One region of the Nocardioides sp. 31GB23 genome, then DNA from elsewhere that is predicted to be linked to it. Evidence: predicted binding sites of a transcription regulator. Region 1 holds the regulator's gene; the other holds the start of a gene.
What was found. Region 1 encodes LexA, which represses DNA repair genes until DNA is damaged. Its sites were predicted from a motif close to TCGAACANNTGTTCGA; they were not measured.
Positions count from the first base shown of each region.

Region 1 (7,653 bases):
CTGGTCGCACAGCGCGAGCTCGAGGCGCTCCAGCGCCGCGAAGTAGACCGGGTCGGCCTTGAGGGTGTCGTCGGCGAGGTAGTCGTTGGCGACGCGAGCGGCGTACCGCCCGACCACCTCGAGCCCGGCGTCCACCAGGAGGCCCTCGACCTCCTCGGGGGGCACCGCCCGGGCGGTGGTGGCGAAGGTGGCCGACTCCATGTCGTCGCGCTCGAGCTGGTCGAGCGCCGCCTCCGGGCCCTCGCGCACCAGCCGGCCGAGCACCCGGGCGGCGGGGTTGGGCGCCATCACCGAGACCCGTCCGCCGGGGCGCGCCGCCCCCGCCAGACGTCGCACGTCGGCAGCGCCGGTCTCGGCGGGGCGGTAGTGCACCACGAAGTGGCACAGCACCAGGTCGAAGCCGCCGCCGACCGCGCCCAGGTCGTCGATGGACCCCTCGACGGTCACCAGCCACTCCCCCACCCCGGCCGACTCCGCACGCGAGCGGGCCTCGGCGAGCCAGGAGGCCGCGGGGTCCAGGACCGTCACCTGGTGACCCATCCGGGCCAGCGCGACCGCGTCGCGCCCGTCGCCGCCGCCCACGTCGAGCACCCGCAGCCCACCGTCGGTCCCACCCAGCGCCTGGGCCTGGCGGCGCAGCGTCTCGCGCACCACGCTGAACCGCAGCCGGCCCCACGGCGCCTCGCACCAGGCCTGCCACTGCGCCAGTCGTTCCTCGAACACGTCGTCGTCGCGAGCCGCACCCATGCCCCCACCCTGACCGAGGCGCACCCGGACATGGCGCGAGGGGCGGGCCCACTGCGGGCCCGCCCCTCGTCTTTCCCCTGGTTTCGCCGGCCGGGGTCGAGGCGACCGGCGAAAATCGTGGGCGGCCAGGTGGCCGCCGTGCCCGGACCTCACGCCCGGGCGTCCGGCTCAGCCGGCCGGGACGACCAGCCGCTGACCGGTGACCACCAGGCCACCGTCGAGGGAGTTGAGCCGCTGAATGCGCTCGATGACCTCACGCACGTCGCCGGCCTCGGCACGCTCGGCAGCGATCGCCCACAGCGTGTCGCCCGTGCCGACGGTGATCATCTCGGTCGCCGGGGTGGGACCGGACTCGCTGGTGGCCACCGAGCCGCCGGCCAGGACGACGCCCACCAGGGCGACGAGCAGCAGGCCGAGCGCCAGCACCACGAGCCGGCCGCGGCGGGTCAGCCGGACGGGGGCAGGGGTGGTGGCAGGGGTGGTGCGGGCCGGGCGCAGGCGGAGCTGGGCCGGGGTGGCGGTGAGGGTCATCGTGCTCATCTGGACCTCCTGGGGAAGGGGGTGGTCGGGTGGTCGATCGCTGCGAGGTGATGTCTACCGACGACCACCGACAGTCCCGCTCGAACCGGCCATCAGGCACCGGATCGACCAGGTGTTCGATCGAACACATGAGCGAGACTAGATCAGGTGTTCGACGCACGCAAGGGGTCTGGTGAACAATTGTTCGAGACGGTGAGGGCGGCCCGCAGCTCGCGACACGCAGTCGAACAGATGTTTGAAGTCGGACGCGTGCGGCGATAACGTGGCCCCACGACCATCCGAGCGGACTCCCCGGCTCGGGCCTCGCGCACGAAAGGCACACGATGGCGACCAAGGACGGCGGCCCCCGCAAGCGGGGCGTCGCAGAGCTGCCCGACGGGCCCCCCGACGCGACCGGCCTGACCCCGCGTCAGGTCAAGGTGCTGGCCTGCATCAAGGAGGCCATCGAGACCCGCGGCTACCCGCCGAGCATGCGCGAGATCGGCCAGGCCGTCGGCCTGACCAGCACGTCCAGCGTCTCCCACCAGCTCAAGGTGCTCGAGGAGAAGGGCTTCCTCAAGCGCGACCCCCACCGCCCCCGCGCCCTCGAGGTCTTCCTGCCCGAGCTGATGGCCCGGCGCAAGGCGATCTCCTCGGCCGACGAGAGCTCGGTCGACGAGACCGACATCGGTAACACCATGCCGGCGGCCTCCTACGTGCCGGTCGTGGGCCGGATCGCCGCCGGTGGCCCGATCCTGGCCGAGGAGCGCGTCGAGGCGGTCTTCCCGCTGCCGCAGCAGCTCGTCGGCGACGGCCAGCTGTTCCTGCTCGAGGTCTCCGGCGACTCGATGATCGACGCCGCGATCTGCGACGGCGACTACGTGGTGATCCGCCAGGAGCAGACCGCCAGCAACGGCCAGATGGTCGCCGCCCTGATCGGCGAGGAAGCCACCGTCAAGACCTTCCAGCGCAAGGACGGCAAGGTCTGGCTGCTGCCCCACAACGACGCCTACGAGCCCATCGACGGCACCCACGCCTCGATCCTGGGCGTCGTCACCGCCGTGCTCCGCAGCGTCTGAGCCCCACCACCGACCCGCCACCGACCCGCCGTCGAACCGACGGTGAACAGTGGGTGTCGACACCCCCGTCCGCGTCACGCGGGCGGGGTTTCGTCGTTGGATGAGGCGTGACCCCACCCCAGAGCCCGACCTCGACCTCGCTCGCCCGGCGTACCGTGCTGGCCGCCGGAGGCGCCGGCAGCGTCGCGATCGCCGCCGGCAGCGGCGCCCTGCCGGCCGCCCAGGCGGCCCGGGCCCGCCACGACGTCTTCGCCCACGGGGTCGCCTCGGGCGACCCGCTGCCGCGCGCGGTGCTCATCTGGACCCGGGTCACCCCCACCCGCGCCGCCACCCCGGGCTCCGGCAAGGGCCCGCGGCTGGGGGTGCGCTGGGAGGTCGCCACCGACCGCCGCTTCCGCGACGTGGTGCGCCGCGGCCGCTTCGTCACCAGCGCCGCGCGCGACCACACCGTCAAGCTCGACGTGCGCGGCCTGCGGCCCGCGACGACCTACTACTACCGCTTCACCGCTCGCGGCCAGCGCAGCCCCGTCGGCACCACCCGCACCGCCCCGGCCAAGCGCGCCACGCCAGCCAACCTGCGCTTCGGCGTGGTCTCCTGCGCCAACCTGCAGGCCGGCTGGTTCAGCGCCTACCGGCTGCTCGCCGAGCGCGACGACCTGCACGCGGTGCTGCACCTGGGCGACTACCTCTACGAGTACGCCCCCGGCCAGTACGGCATGGGCCAGGACAACGTCGACGTCCGCGCCCACGACCCGGCCCGCGAGATGGTCTCGCTGTCCGACTACCGCCGCCGGCACGCGCAGTACAAGACCGACCCCGACCTGCAGGCGCTGCACGCGAGGTACGCCTGGATCGTGACCTGGGACGACCACGAGGTCACCAACGACCAGTGGCGCAAGAACGCCGAGAACCACGACGACAGCGAGGGCGACTACCTCAAGCGGCGCGCCCGCGCCCACCGCGCGTACGACGAGTGGATGCCGGTGCGCATGGACGGCACCGCCTCGCTGGGCGACGGCGCGCGGCTCTACCGGCGGCTGCGCTTCGGCGACCTGGCCGAGATCAGCATGCTCGACCTGCGCACCTACCGCTCCCAGCAGGTCGCCACCCCGGTCGTCGACGCCGAGGTCAACGACCCGTTGCGCACCATCACCGGCAACCGGCAGATGGAGTGGCTCAAGGACTCCCTGACCCGGGGCGACCACGCCCCGCAGTGGAAGGTGATCGGCAACCCGGTGATGATCGCGCCCGTCACCTTCGCCGACCTGCCCAACGAGCTCATCGACCCCGTCAACAACGTCACCGGGCTGCTGCCGCAGGACGGCGCGCCGTACAACGTCGACCAGTGGGACGGCTACACCGCCGACCGGCGCGAGGTCTTCGCCCACATCCGCGACCACCAGGTCAAGGACGTGGTCTTCGTGACCGGCGACATCCACTCCGGCTGGGCCTGCGACCTGCCGCTGGACACCTCGGCCTACCCGGTGCTCGGCGACTCGGTCGGCGTCGAGCTCGTCTGCTCCTCGGTGACCTCCAACAACCTCAAGGACATCACCGGCCAGCCCGCGCTGACCCCGGTGGTGGAGGCCGCGATCCAGGCCAACAACCGCCACATCAAGTACCTGAACTTCGACGACCACGGCTTCTCGGTGCTCGACATCACCGCCGAGCGCACCCAGATGGACTGGTTCGTGATCGGCGCGCGCGACGACAAGCAGACCACCGCGACGCACGACGCGTCGTTCGAGACCCTCGCCGGCACCAGCACGGTGCGGCGCGTGGCGACCCCGGTCGGAGACCGCTGATGTGCGAGCCCAGCACGCCCCGCCGCACCGACGGCCAGGCACCCTTCGACCGTGGGCTCGGCGAGATCCGCGCCGGGCGGCGTACGGTCCTGACCGCCGCGGCCTCGGGCCTGGCGTTCTCGACGCTCGCCGGCATTGACCCGGCCGTGGCTGCCGGCCCCGCGACCCGCAAGCGCGCCTACGTGCTCGTCGTCGACGGCTGCCGGCCCGAGGAGATCGACAGCGGCCTGACGCCCAATCTGCTGGCGCTGCGCGAGGGCGGCGTGCACCACCCGCGGGCCACGTCGATGCCGGTGATGGAGACCATCCCCAACCACACGATGATGATGACCGGGGTGCGGCCCGACCGCAGCGGCGTGCCGGCCAATGCCGTCTACGACCGCGAGCTGGGCGACGTCCGCACCCTCGACCGGCCCTCCGACCTGCGCTTCCCCACCGTCATCGAACGCCTCAACCGGCGCGGACTGCGCACCGGCACGGTGCTGAGCAAGGAGTACCTCTACGGCATCTTCGGCGAGCGGGCCACGCACCGCTGGGAGCCGTTCCCGATCGTGCCGATCTCGGGGCACGCCCCTGACGAGTTCACGATGCGCGCGACGCTCGACATGGTCGAGACGTTCGACCCGCACCTGGTCTTCGTCAACCTCGGCGACGTCGACCGGCTCGGGCACACCGACCTCACCGGGCCCACCACCCTCGAGGTCGCGCGCCGGCTCGCGCTGGTCAACACCGACCGGCTCGTGGGCGACTTCGTGGCCGAGCTGAAGAGCTCGGGGCGCTGGGAGCACTCGATCGTCATCGTGCTGGCCGACCACTCGATGGACTGGTCCTACCCCGACCGCATCGTCTCGCTGCAGGGGCCGCTCTCCGAGGACCCGTTCCTGGCCGGGCGCTTCGCGATCGCCGACAACGGCGGCGCCGACCTCGTCTACTGGACCGGCCCGCGCGCCCAGCGCGACAAGGCCGTACGCCGCATCCGCCGCATCGCCTCCGACGTGCCCGGCGTGCTGAAGGCCTGGGACCGCCGCGCCGACTGGCTGCGCCTGGGCCCCGAGTCGGGCGACGTGGTGGTCTTCTGCCGGGCCGGCTGGCGCTTCAGCGACCCCGACGTCTTCTCCAACCCCATCCCCGGCAACCACGGCCACCCCGCGACCCGCGCCATCCCGTTCTTCATCGGCGGCGGGCACCGCTCGGTCACCCCCGGCACGGTCTCCCCACGCCACGCCCGCACCACCGACGTCGCCCCCACCGTCGGGGCGTTCTTCGGGCTCAAGCCGCCGCGGGGCGGGTACGACGGGCGCTCTCGGCTGTAGGCCGGCACAGCAGCGGGGCGAGCCGCGGGACGTCATACCTCCCGCGGCTCGCTGACGTCCCGCCCGTATGACGTCCCGCGGGGCCGGTCAGCCGAGGAGGCCGCGCATCGTCTCGATCTCGACGCCCTGGCTCTCCTCGATCTCGGCGGCGAGCTCGACGGCCGGCCGGTAGCGGCCGTCCTCCTGCTCGGTGCGGGCCATCTCGACCGCGCCCTCGTGGTGCTCGATCATCATCTCGAGCCACATCGTCTGGAAGTCACCGGCGCCGGCGTCCTGCAGGGCGTCCATGTCGGCGCCCGTCATCATGCCGGGCATGGCGTCGTCCATGCCCTCCATGGTCTCGGACATGTCACCGGAGCCGTGGCCGGCGTTGGCGTGGTCGAGCATGGTCGGCGGGACCTCCTCGTCCCAGTCGCCCAGCCAGTCGCTGAAGGTCTCGATCTCGGGGACCTGGGCGTCGCGGATGCCCTCGGCCAGCTGCGCGACCTCGGGGTCGAGGTCGCGCCCGCGGGTCAGGTCGACCATGGCCACCGCCTGGGCGTGGTGCTGGACCATGTCGCGCGCGAAGGCGACGTCGGCGTCGTTGTGCTCGGTGGCCGAGAGCTCGGTCGTGGTGGTGCCGGCCTCCTCGCCGCCGCAGGCGACCAGAGAGGTCGCGAGAGCGGTGACGAGCAGGCTCGCGCCCAGGGCGCGGGTGAAGCGGTGGGACATGGGTGTCTCCTGGTGTCAGGTGGTCCGGGGATCGTGCGGGGCGGCGGTGCCGCGCGGAGCCGACGTACGTCGGGCGCGGCGCGGCGCTGCTCAGCACCTGACGACGGAGAACTCCCACACCGCTGGTGGACCCGTGCCTCCCGGCCGGTCGCGGGAGGTGACCCTCAGGGCCAGCGCGGCGCGCAGCTCGGCCCACACCGGCGGTGCTCGGTGCCGCAGGCCGGCCAGGGCCAGGAGCATGCCGGCGGCGGCGGCCAGCATGGCGGCGCACAGCACCACCATCTCCGCGGCGCCGTGCTGGAGGCCGTGGCCCTCGTCCGCCGCGGCCTCGCTGCCGTGGTGGGCACCGTGCTCTGCAGCCGTCCCGGTCGAGTCAGCTGCCGGGGCGACGGAGGCCCCCGAGGCCGGGGCGCCGTGGCTGACGCCGACGCCGTGCAACCCGAGCGCGTGCATGCCCAGGATTCCGAGCACGAGGGCGGCGACGGCGACCAGCAGGCCGACACCCACGGGCGCGGTGCCACGGCTCCGGGCCACCTGGGCCGTCGGCGTCGAGCTCACCACCTGCACGCCCCCAGCCTACGAGCGGGTCCCCCGGACGTCATACGTCGCTGGGCTCGCTGACGTCCCGCCTGTATGACGTCCCGGCGAGGTCTCAGGCCTGGCCGGGCGGCGCTTGGACCGTCTCGCCGGTGATGGTCCACCACACTCTCGGGTGCGGGGTCACGATGGCGACCTCCAACCGGGTGGCGAGCCTGCTGGGTGGGACCTCGACCTGGACGACCCCCTCCTCGTCCACCCGCTGCATGGCCGGGAACACCAGGTCGACATCGATCCAGACGGTCGTGGCGGTTTCGACGATGTGTCGGACCTGCTCGTCGCTGATGCCGACGAACTCCGCACGCACGGGCTCGGTGCGCACCAACAGGCGCTCCTCGCGCAGCTGATCGGCCAGCGTCACGAACTGGTCGCAGACCTGGCACGAGCCGTTGCGCAGCTCGGGGTCGGCGATCGAGGTGCGCAGGGCGTAGGTCAGCTCCTCGGCCAGGTAGTCGGCGTACGCGCGGGCGTAGGCGACGTCAGGCTCGCCGTCGAGCGGGACGGCCGGAGCCACGGGCTCGCCGAGGTCGAGCTCCTCGAGCACCTCGACGGTCGGCCAGCCGCGCTGTTGGCTCGACGAGGCGGTTGATGGTGAGGTGCCTGCCGCGGTGGTGTCGCCGTTCTCGCCGCTCGCTCCCCCAGAGCAACCGGCCAGCAACCCCGCCAGCAGCAGCGCTGCGACGACGGCACCCGAGGTGGCGCGACGCATCACACGTCTTTCGCGGAGGAGGCGAGCCGCGCCAGCGCCTTGCGGACCACGGCGGGGTCGGTGGTGGTCCACATCGGCGGCAGGCTGGCCTTGAGGAACGAGCCGTAGCGCGCGGTCGCCAGCCGGGGGTCGAGGACGGCCACGACGCCGCGGTCGGAGGTGGTGCGGATCAG
Region 1 is NZ_JBDYKJ010000037.1:37,181-44,833, reverse strand. It holds partial or broken gene ABKW28_RS13330 (methyltransferase domain-containing protein) at 1-747, opposite strand, end outside; gene ABKW28_RS13325 (LysM peptidoglycan-binding domain-containing protein) at 916-1,287, opposite strand; gene lexA (transcriptional repressor LexA) at 1,611-2,345, shown strand; gene ABKW28_RS13315 (alkaline phosphatase D family protein) at 2,453-4,150, shown strand; gene ABKW28_RS13310 (alkaline phosphatase family protein) at 4,150-5,463, shown strand; gene ABKW28_RS13305 (DUF305 domain-containing protein) at 5,551-6,174, opposite strand; gene ABKW28_RS13300 (DUF6153 family protein) at 6,265-6,741, opposite strand; gene ABKW28_RS13295 (hypothetical protein) at 6,827-7,480, opposite strand; gene ABKW28_RS13290 (ATP-dependent DNA helicase) at 7,480-7,653, opposite strand, start outside.

Region 2 (7,653 bases), on a different contig from region 1:
GGTGGTGCCGCTGCCGGCGAAGAAGTCGAGCACCGCGACGTCGTCGGGCATGGTCTGCAGGATCCGGCGCAGCAGCCCGGTCGGCTTGGGCGACTCGAAGACGTGGCCCACCAGCTCCTTCAGCTCGGCCACGGCGGTGTCGGTGGAGCCGACCTCCTCGGCGAGCCAGATGGTGGTCAGCTTCTTGCGCCGGCCCGGGTGCAGCCAGTCGCGCTGGAAGACGTCGACCCGCTCGCCGGTGCGCCCCCGCACGGTGCGGCAGACCAGGTCGTCGGCGCGCTGCTCGATGAGGGGACGGCTCCACCGCCACACGGCGGGGCGGCCGTCGCCGAAGACGGGGCTGACCTCGACGCCGCCCTCGAAGGGCAGCGTCGACACCCGACCGGTGCCCGGGTCGCCCCACACGCTGAAGTGCAGGGTGCGCGCGGTGACGGGGTTGAACTTCTTGTTGGTGTTGCGCAGCGGCAGCTCGCGGTAGCGCCGGCCGCTCTCCTCGTGCAGCAGCGCGAAGTCGCGCTCGTCGACGGTCTCCGCGCTGGTCGCGCTCAGCGCGCAGCGCGCCGGGTCGAGGGCGTAGACCAGCAGGTACTCGTGGCTGGTGGCGAAGCCGCGGCCGAGCTGGCGGCCCTTGGGGTTGAGGTTGACCACGACCTGGGCCACGAACGACGCCTCGCCGAAGACCTCGTCGAGGAGCAGCCGCAGGTGGGCGGCCTCGTGGTCGTCGATGCTCACGAAGAGCGCCGCCCTCGCCGACATCACACCGCGCGCCAGCTCCAGGCGCGGACGCATCATCGCCACCCACGCCTGGTGCCGCGAGGCGCCGGCACCGCCGCGGATGTCGTCGCTGTAGGCGAAGTCGTTGCCGGTGTTGTAGGGCGGGTCGATGTAGACCAGGTCGAAGACCTGCTCCCGGGCGGCCAGGTCGGTGAGCACGTCGAGGTTGTCGCCCTCGACGAGGGTGTTCCAGGTGCCCACCAGCCGACCCTAGCCGCACTCCCCGCGCTCCGGCCGTCACCAGCGGTCGGGGACCATGGGCACCATGGGGTTCTGGCAACGACGGGCGCAGGCGCGGGCCCAGCGGCGGTGGGTGCGCGACATGGAGCGCCGCCTGGCCGAGCTCGACGGTCTCGACCCCTCCCTCCTCGACGACGCCCGGGGCCCCACGCACGGTGAGCTCTACCGCGCCGGCGGCCTCGGCTCGACCCCCGACCCGTCGCCGGGACGACGCGGGCGGCGCTCGCGCGGGCCGGTGCTGCCGGGCCTGCTGGTCGCCGCGGTGCTCGCCGGGCTGATCGTGGCTCGCGACCCCGGCGCCACCGGCACCCGGGTGCGCGAGCTGCTCGGCAGCAACGAGCGGCTCGGCGAGATCGTCGGCATCGGCGACGGGGACGGCGAGTACGCCTTCGTGCGCACCCAGCGCGGCAGCGACGAGCCGGTGACCTGGTCGCCCTGCGAGGAGATCCCCTACGTCGTGAACCCCGACGGCGCCCCGGTCGGCTGGGAGGAGCTGGTCGAGGAGTCGGTCGAGACCGTCGCCGGGGCCTCCGGCTTCGTCTTCGACGACGAGGGGCTCACCGACGACCGCGACTTCGACCGGCGCTCGGTGGCCGCCGGCTCGGCCAGCCCGGTGCTCATCGGCTGGGCCGACGAGGACGAGGTCCCGGGCCTCGAGGGCGAGGTCGCCGGCCTCGGCGGCAGCGCCTGGGAGACCCGCCAGATCGGGCCCGAGCGCTTCGTGACCGGCATGGTCGCCCTCGACACCGACACCTTCGACCGGCTCGCCGGCCAGCGCGGCGGCGAGCAGGCGATGCGCGCGATCCTCGTGCACGAGCTGGGCCACGTGCTGGGCCTGGCCCACGTCGACGACGACACCCAGCTCATGTACGGCGGCAACCTGGTGCGCACGGACCTCGGCGACGGCGACCTCGAGGGGCTCGCCCGCCTCGGTGCCGTCGGCTGCTGAGGCCGGCCGAGCAGTCAGTTTTCGCACCACCGACCGGTCAGTTTCGCACCATCGACCAGTCGGTTTCGCACCGGACAGATCGTCTCGAAAAAAGTTTCGATCTGCCTGTGGAAAACGGCTTCTGACCTGGTGTTTTGTCGGTGGGCCCTGAGATACTTCACTCATGGCCACCACCGCGGCGCACCTCATCGGAGGTGCTGTCGCGCGGGTGCACTCGGCCCTCGATGACGTGGCTGGTACGCCGTTGTGGTCGATGAGCCAGGAGGCCACCGCGCAGACGTTGGTCGAGATCTCGCGGGCCGAGGCCCGGTTGGTGGAGGTGCGCTCGCAGCTGTTGTCGCACGCCGAGACGGTGGCGGTGGCGGAGACGAATGCGTCGCCGTCGGTGGCGGTGTGGCACTCCAACGCCACCCGGTCGACGAAGCGGGAGTCGTTTCGCCAGGTGCGCCTGGCCGAGGGGTTGGATCGGTACGACCTGGTGCGGGAAGCACTCGGTCGCGGCGATGTCATCGCCGAGCAGGCGTCGGTGATCTGCACGGCTCTGGACGAGCTGCCCGACGACCTCGACGCCGGCGTGTTGGAACAGGCGACCAAGGCGCTGGTGGCCTTCGCGGAGGTCCATGACGCGAAGGCGCTGCGGGTGCTGGGGCGCCGCATCCTCGAAGTCGTCGCACCCGAGGTGGCCGAGGCGTGGGAGGCCGCACAGCTCGAGCGCGAGGAGCGCGAGGCGGAGAAGTCGGCGGCGTTCCGGATGCGCGAGGACGGGCACGGGCGGATCAAGGGGTCCTTCACGGTGCCGCTGCTGGTGGGTCAGATGCTGGAGCGAGCACTGCTCGCATTCGCGGCACCTAGGCACCAGATCGCCACCCGCGCCGCCGACGAGGGCGAGCACGAGGAGCAGGCGCCGGTGCCGGTACGCCGTCCGACGGCGCAGCGGTTGGGAGCGGCGTTCGTGGAGCTCGTCGAGCGCCTGGACCCCAAGGGGCTGCCGAAGGCCGGTGGCGTGAACGCCACGGTTGTAGTGACGATGACCCTCGACTCCCTCAAGGACGGCCTGGCGGCCGCCACGCTCGACACCGGTGATCGGATCAGCGCCGCCACCGCGAGGCGTCTGGCCTGCGAGGCGGGCGTCGTGCCGGTGGTGCTGGGCGGGAAGAGCCAGCCGCTCGACGTGGGCCGCGCGACGAGGTACTTCACCCCGGGCCAGCGGATCGCGATGGGCATCCGTGACGGTGGCTGCACCGCGAAGGGCTGCGACGCCCCGCCGGCGACGTGCCACGCCCACCACGACGACCCCTGGTCGTGCCACGGGCAGACCGACCTCGACCGCGGGCGGTTGTTGTGTCCCTATCACCACCGCCGGATCCATGACCCGGAGTACGAGGCCGATGTCAGTGCTGACAACCAAGTCAGCTTCCACCGACGAACCTAGGAGCACTCCGCTCCCGGCCTCGCTGCTCGACCAACCGCGCTGCCGCGCGCCCGTTGGTTGAGGAGGTTGCGCAGCAACCGTCTCGAAACCCGGCGAGCCCACGGCGTACGGCGAGTGGTTGCGGTGGGCCGGCCACTCACGGGGTCTCGGCGACGCTCGTCGCTGGCGCTCCTCCCTGCTCGACCAACGGCGGCCCGCCGTTGGTTGAGGAGGTTGCGCAGCAACCGTCTCGAAACCCGGCGACCCCACGGCGTACGGCGAGTGGTTGCGGCGGGCCGGCCACTCACGGGGTCTCGGCGTCGCTCGTCGCTGGCGCTCCTCCCTGCTCGACCAACGGGGCGGCGTACGCCGTGAACTGGTGCCGGGTCGCGTGACCCCGGGTCGGCGTGCTCGTTGTGCCGGGCGTCACCATCCACCCGGGAGCACACATGCGTCGAGTCACCGCCCTGGCCACCGCGGCCGCCACCCTGGCCACCCTGGGGCTCACCTCCCTGGGCCTCGGACCGGGCGGGACGGTCACCCCGTCGGCGTACGCCGCGCCGGCCGCGAAGCAGGTGCGGGTCAGCGACGGCTGCGTCAGCAGCGTGCCCGAGCCGGGCGAGAGCGACGCGGTCGACATCTGCTACTCGCTGTTCCGCCCGCCGGGCGCGAGCCGCAAGCGCCCCGTGCCCATGATCGTGCACAGCCACGGATGGGGCGGCTCGCGCACCACCGACCCGGCCGCGTTCGACACCTTCCTCGACGCGGGCTACGGCGTGCTCTCCTTCGACCAGCGCGGCTGGGGCGAGTCCGGCGGCCACGCGCACGTCGAGGACCCCGCCTTCGAGGGCCACGACGTACGCCGCCTGGTGCGGCTGGTCGGCCGGCTCCGGTGGGTGCAGCAGGACCGGCCCGGCGACCCGCGCCTGGGCGCGATCGGCGGGTCCTACGGCGGCGGCTACCAGCTCCTCGGCGCGTTCGAGTCGCTGCGCACCCAGGGCCGGCCCGTCTTCGACGCGCTCGCCCCGCAGATCACCTGGAACGACCTGTCCTCGAGCCTGGCTCCCGAGGGCGTGGTGCGCACCGAGTGGGCGCTGCTGCTGGCGGCCGCCTCGGTGCCTGCCGACGCCCTGCCCCCGACCGTCTACAAGGCCCTCCTCGAGGGTGCCGCGCTCGGCCAGTGGCCCGACGGCTCGGTGCCCGGCACCGAGGACATGGTCGCGTTCATGGAGAAGAACGGGCCCGCCTGGCACGTCGCCAACGGCCGCCGCCTCGACATCCCGGTGCTGCTCGGCCAGGGCACCACCGACGGGCTCTTCCCCCTGCAGGAGGGCCTGGAGAACTGGCGCACGGCCCTGACGAAGCGAGCCCGCCGCGACAGCATCTTCGTCGGCTACAACGGCGGTCACGTGCTGCCGGCGGTGCTGCCGATGGGGGTCTCCATCACCTCCGACCCGTGCAGCGCCGAGCTGGCCGGCGGCGACTTCGAGCAGCTCTCGCTGCGCTTCTTCGACGAGCAGCTGCGCGGGCGCCGCACCGGTCTGCGCGGCTACGGCCGCCTGCACATCGCGACCCCGACCGACGAGTGCCTCACCACCCGCACCGAGCGCACCAACCACCGGGTCGACATCGGCACCGTGGCCACCTCGACCGCCGCGGGCGTCCCGCTCGGGACCCTCGTCGCCGAGGGCCCCATCGAGGTGGCCGGCTCGGCGTACCTCACCGCCGACGTCACCGCGGCCGGCGTCGAGAACCGCGCCTTCTACGGCCTGGCCGTGGGCACCAGCCCGCTCGACGCCCGCCTGGTGCAGAACAACGTGCTGCCGCTGCGCGAGCCGCTGCCCGTCGTCGGGGAACGCCGCCGCATCCAGCTGCCGGCCGTCGGCGTGCGCGTGCCCGCGGGCCAGAACCTCTACCTGCTGGCCAGCCCCTTCAGCGAGACGTTCGTGGGGATGAGCAGCCGCACCCCGGGCGTGATCGTGCTCGAGGACACGGTGCTGCACCTGCGCCGGACGGGTCCCGGGCGCGCTTAACCTTGGGCGGTGCTTCCCCGCTCTCGGACCACCGCCCTCGCGCTCGCCGTCGTGCTCGCGGGCCTCGGCGCGCCCGCGCTCGCCGACGACTCCCCCACCGGCCCGACCGGCCCCACGGGTCCCGCCGGCCGCGTCGACCCGGGCCTGCCGGTGCACGCCGGCGTCGACGGTCCGCACAGCTCCGACGGGATGCGCGGACGGGTCGCGCCGCGCGCCGCGGCCTACGACGACGAGCCGACCACGCGCGTCGTGCTCGAGCAGCGCCGCATCGCCCCCGGCGTGCGGTTCTCGTCGTGGAGCGAGACCGACGCGCGCGGTCCGGTGCGCTCCCACCTGCTCGCGGTCGACCTCGACGAGAGCAGCCTGCGCCTCGACTACGCCGCGCCGACGAAGGTGGCCGCCACCGACGACGTCATGTCGCTGGCCCGGGCCCGCCAGGCGATCGCCGCGGTCAACGGCGACTTCTTCGACATCGGCCGCACCGGCGCCCCGCTCGGCGTGGGCCGCTCGGCGACCCGGGGGCTCTTCAACGCCCGCGCGAGCGGCTGGAACGCCGCGTTCTACCTGACCCGCAAGGGCCGCCCGCAGGTCGGCGAGGTGACCCTGCGCGGCGCCCTCAAGGAGCGCCCCCAGGCCAGCGTCACCAACTTCAACTCCCACTTCGTGGCCCCCGGCGGCATCGGTGTCTACACGCGGCGCTGGGGCACCTCGCCCGGCTACGCCGTCACCCAGGGCCAGGAGAAGAACGTGCGGATGGTCGAGGTCCGCGGCGGCAAGGTGGTCTCCAACCGGGCCAGGCTGCGCCCCGGCGCGAAGATCCGCGGGCTGGTGCTCCTCGGGCGCGGCGAGGGCGCACGCCAGCTGCGCAAGCTGCGCACCGGCAGCGCCACTGTGAACTGGTGGTTGGCCGGGCGGCCCTCCATGGTCGTCACCGGCAGCAAGGCGCTGATCGACGAGGGCGTGGTGCAGGTCGTCGACGACGCCGAGATGCACCCGCGCACCGCGGTCGGCATCGACCGCGACACCAACGAGGTGCTGCTGCTGGTCGTCGACGGGCGCTCCTCGACCAGCCGCGGGCAGACCCTCGTCGAGCTCGCCCGCACCATGGTCGAGCTCGGCGCCGACGAGGCGCTGAACCTCGACGGCGGCGGCTCGAGCACCATGGTCGCCCGCGAGTCGGGGTCGCTGCAGGTGCAGAACTCACCCTCCGACGGGACGCTGCGCCAGGTCGCCAACGGCCTGGTCGTCACCCAGCGCTGAGCCCGCCGGCCTCGAGCACCACGACCGCGACGGTCGTCATCGGCGCGAAGCACTGCCGCCCGGGGCTCGGCGCCTGCGCGGCCTCGAGCACCACCGCACCCTCCGGCGTACGCCGCGCGCGCACGCTGGTCGGCTCGTCGCAGCCGACCGCCACCACCTGGGCCGCCAGCTCCTCGTCACCCCCGGCCTCGAGCGCAGCGGCCGCCTCGGCCACCTCGCCCGCGAAACCGTCGCTGAGGTCGGCCGTGAACTCCGCCAGCGCCGCGTCGTCACCCACCGGCACGGCCACCTCGTCGGGCGCCTCCCCCGCGTCGGTGGCGGTCACCAGCCGCTCGCGCAGCACCACGGGCGTGCCTCGGCCGCCGCCACCCGTGCCGGCGCCGGCGTCGCCCTCGGCGCGCTCGTCGCCCGCACCGCCGCCGCACGCCGCCAGGGTGGCGGTCAGCAGCACGGCGGCAGGCAGGTGCAGGAGGGCTCCGAGAGGTCGCATGAGGGTGCGACGGTACCCACGCCGCCGCGGTTCCACGCCGAGCCGGCCGGTTCGAACGGGCCGGCTCGGCGCTGGGGCTGCGGGGCGTGGGAGGCTCGGGCCGTGGGTCGATCGTTCTCTCGCGCCGAGCTGGAGTCCTTCCGTGACGCGGAGGTGCCCGACCTGGTGGGCCCCGACGTGCGGCTGCTCTTCGTGGGCATCAACCCCGGGCTGTGGACCGCCGCGACCGGCACCCACTTCGCCCACCCCGGCAACCGCTTCTACCCCGCGCTGCTGCGCGCGGGGGTGATCGAGGAGCCGATCGACCCGGCGGCCGGGATGAGCGAGGCGGAGCGCGACGTGCTGCGCCGGCGCGGCATCGCCATCACGAACCTGGCGCGACGCGCCACCGCCAAGGCCTCCGAGCTCTCACGCGCCGAGCTGGTCGAGGGCGGCGAGCGCCTGCGCGCGCTGGTCGCCGAGGTGCGCCCGCGCGTGGTCGCGGTGGCCGGCGTGA
Region 2 is NZ_JBDYKJ010000025.1:12,826-20,478, reverse strand. It holds gene ABKW28_RS09950 (site-specific DNA-methyltransferase) at 1-975, opposite strand, end outside; gene ABKW28_RS09945 (matrixin family metalloprotease) at 1,040-1,963, shown strand; gene ABKW28_RS09940 (DUF222 domain-containing protein) at 2,127-3,395, shown strand; gene ABKW28_RS09935 (alpha/beta fold hydrolase) at 3,824-5,407, shown strand; gene ABKW28_RS09930 (phosphodiester glycosidase family protein) at 5,417-6,667, shown strand; gene ABKW28_RS09925 (hypothetical protein) at 6,654-7,157, opposite strand; gene ABKW28_RS09920 (mismatch-specific DNA-glycosylase) at 7,260-7,653, shown strand, end outside.
Region 2: ABKW28_RS09940 (DUF222 domain-containing protein) is a predicted target of LexA. The motif match lies at 2,048-2,063, and genes of this name have one in related genera.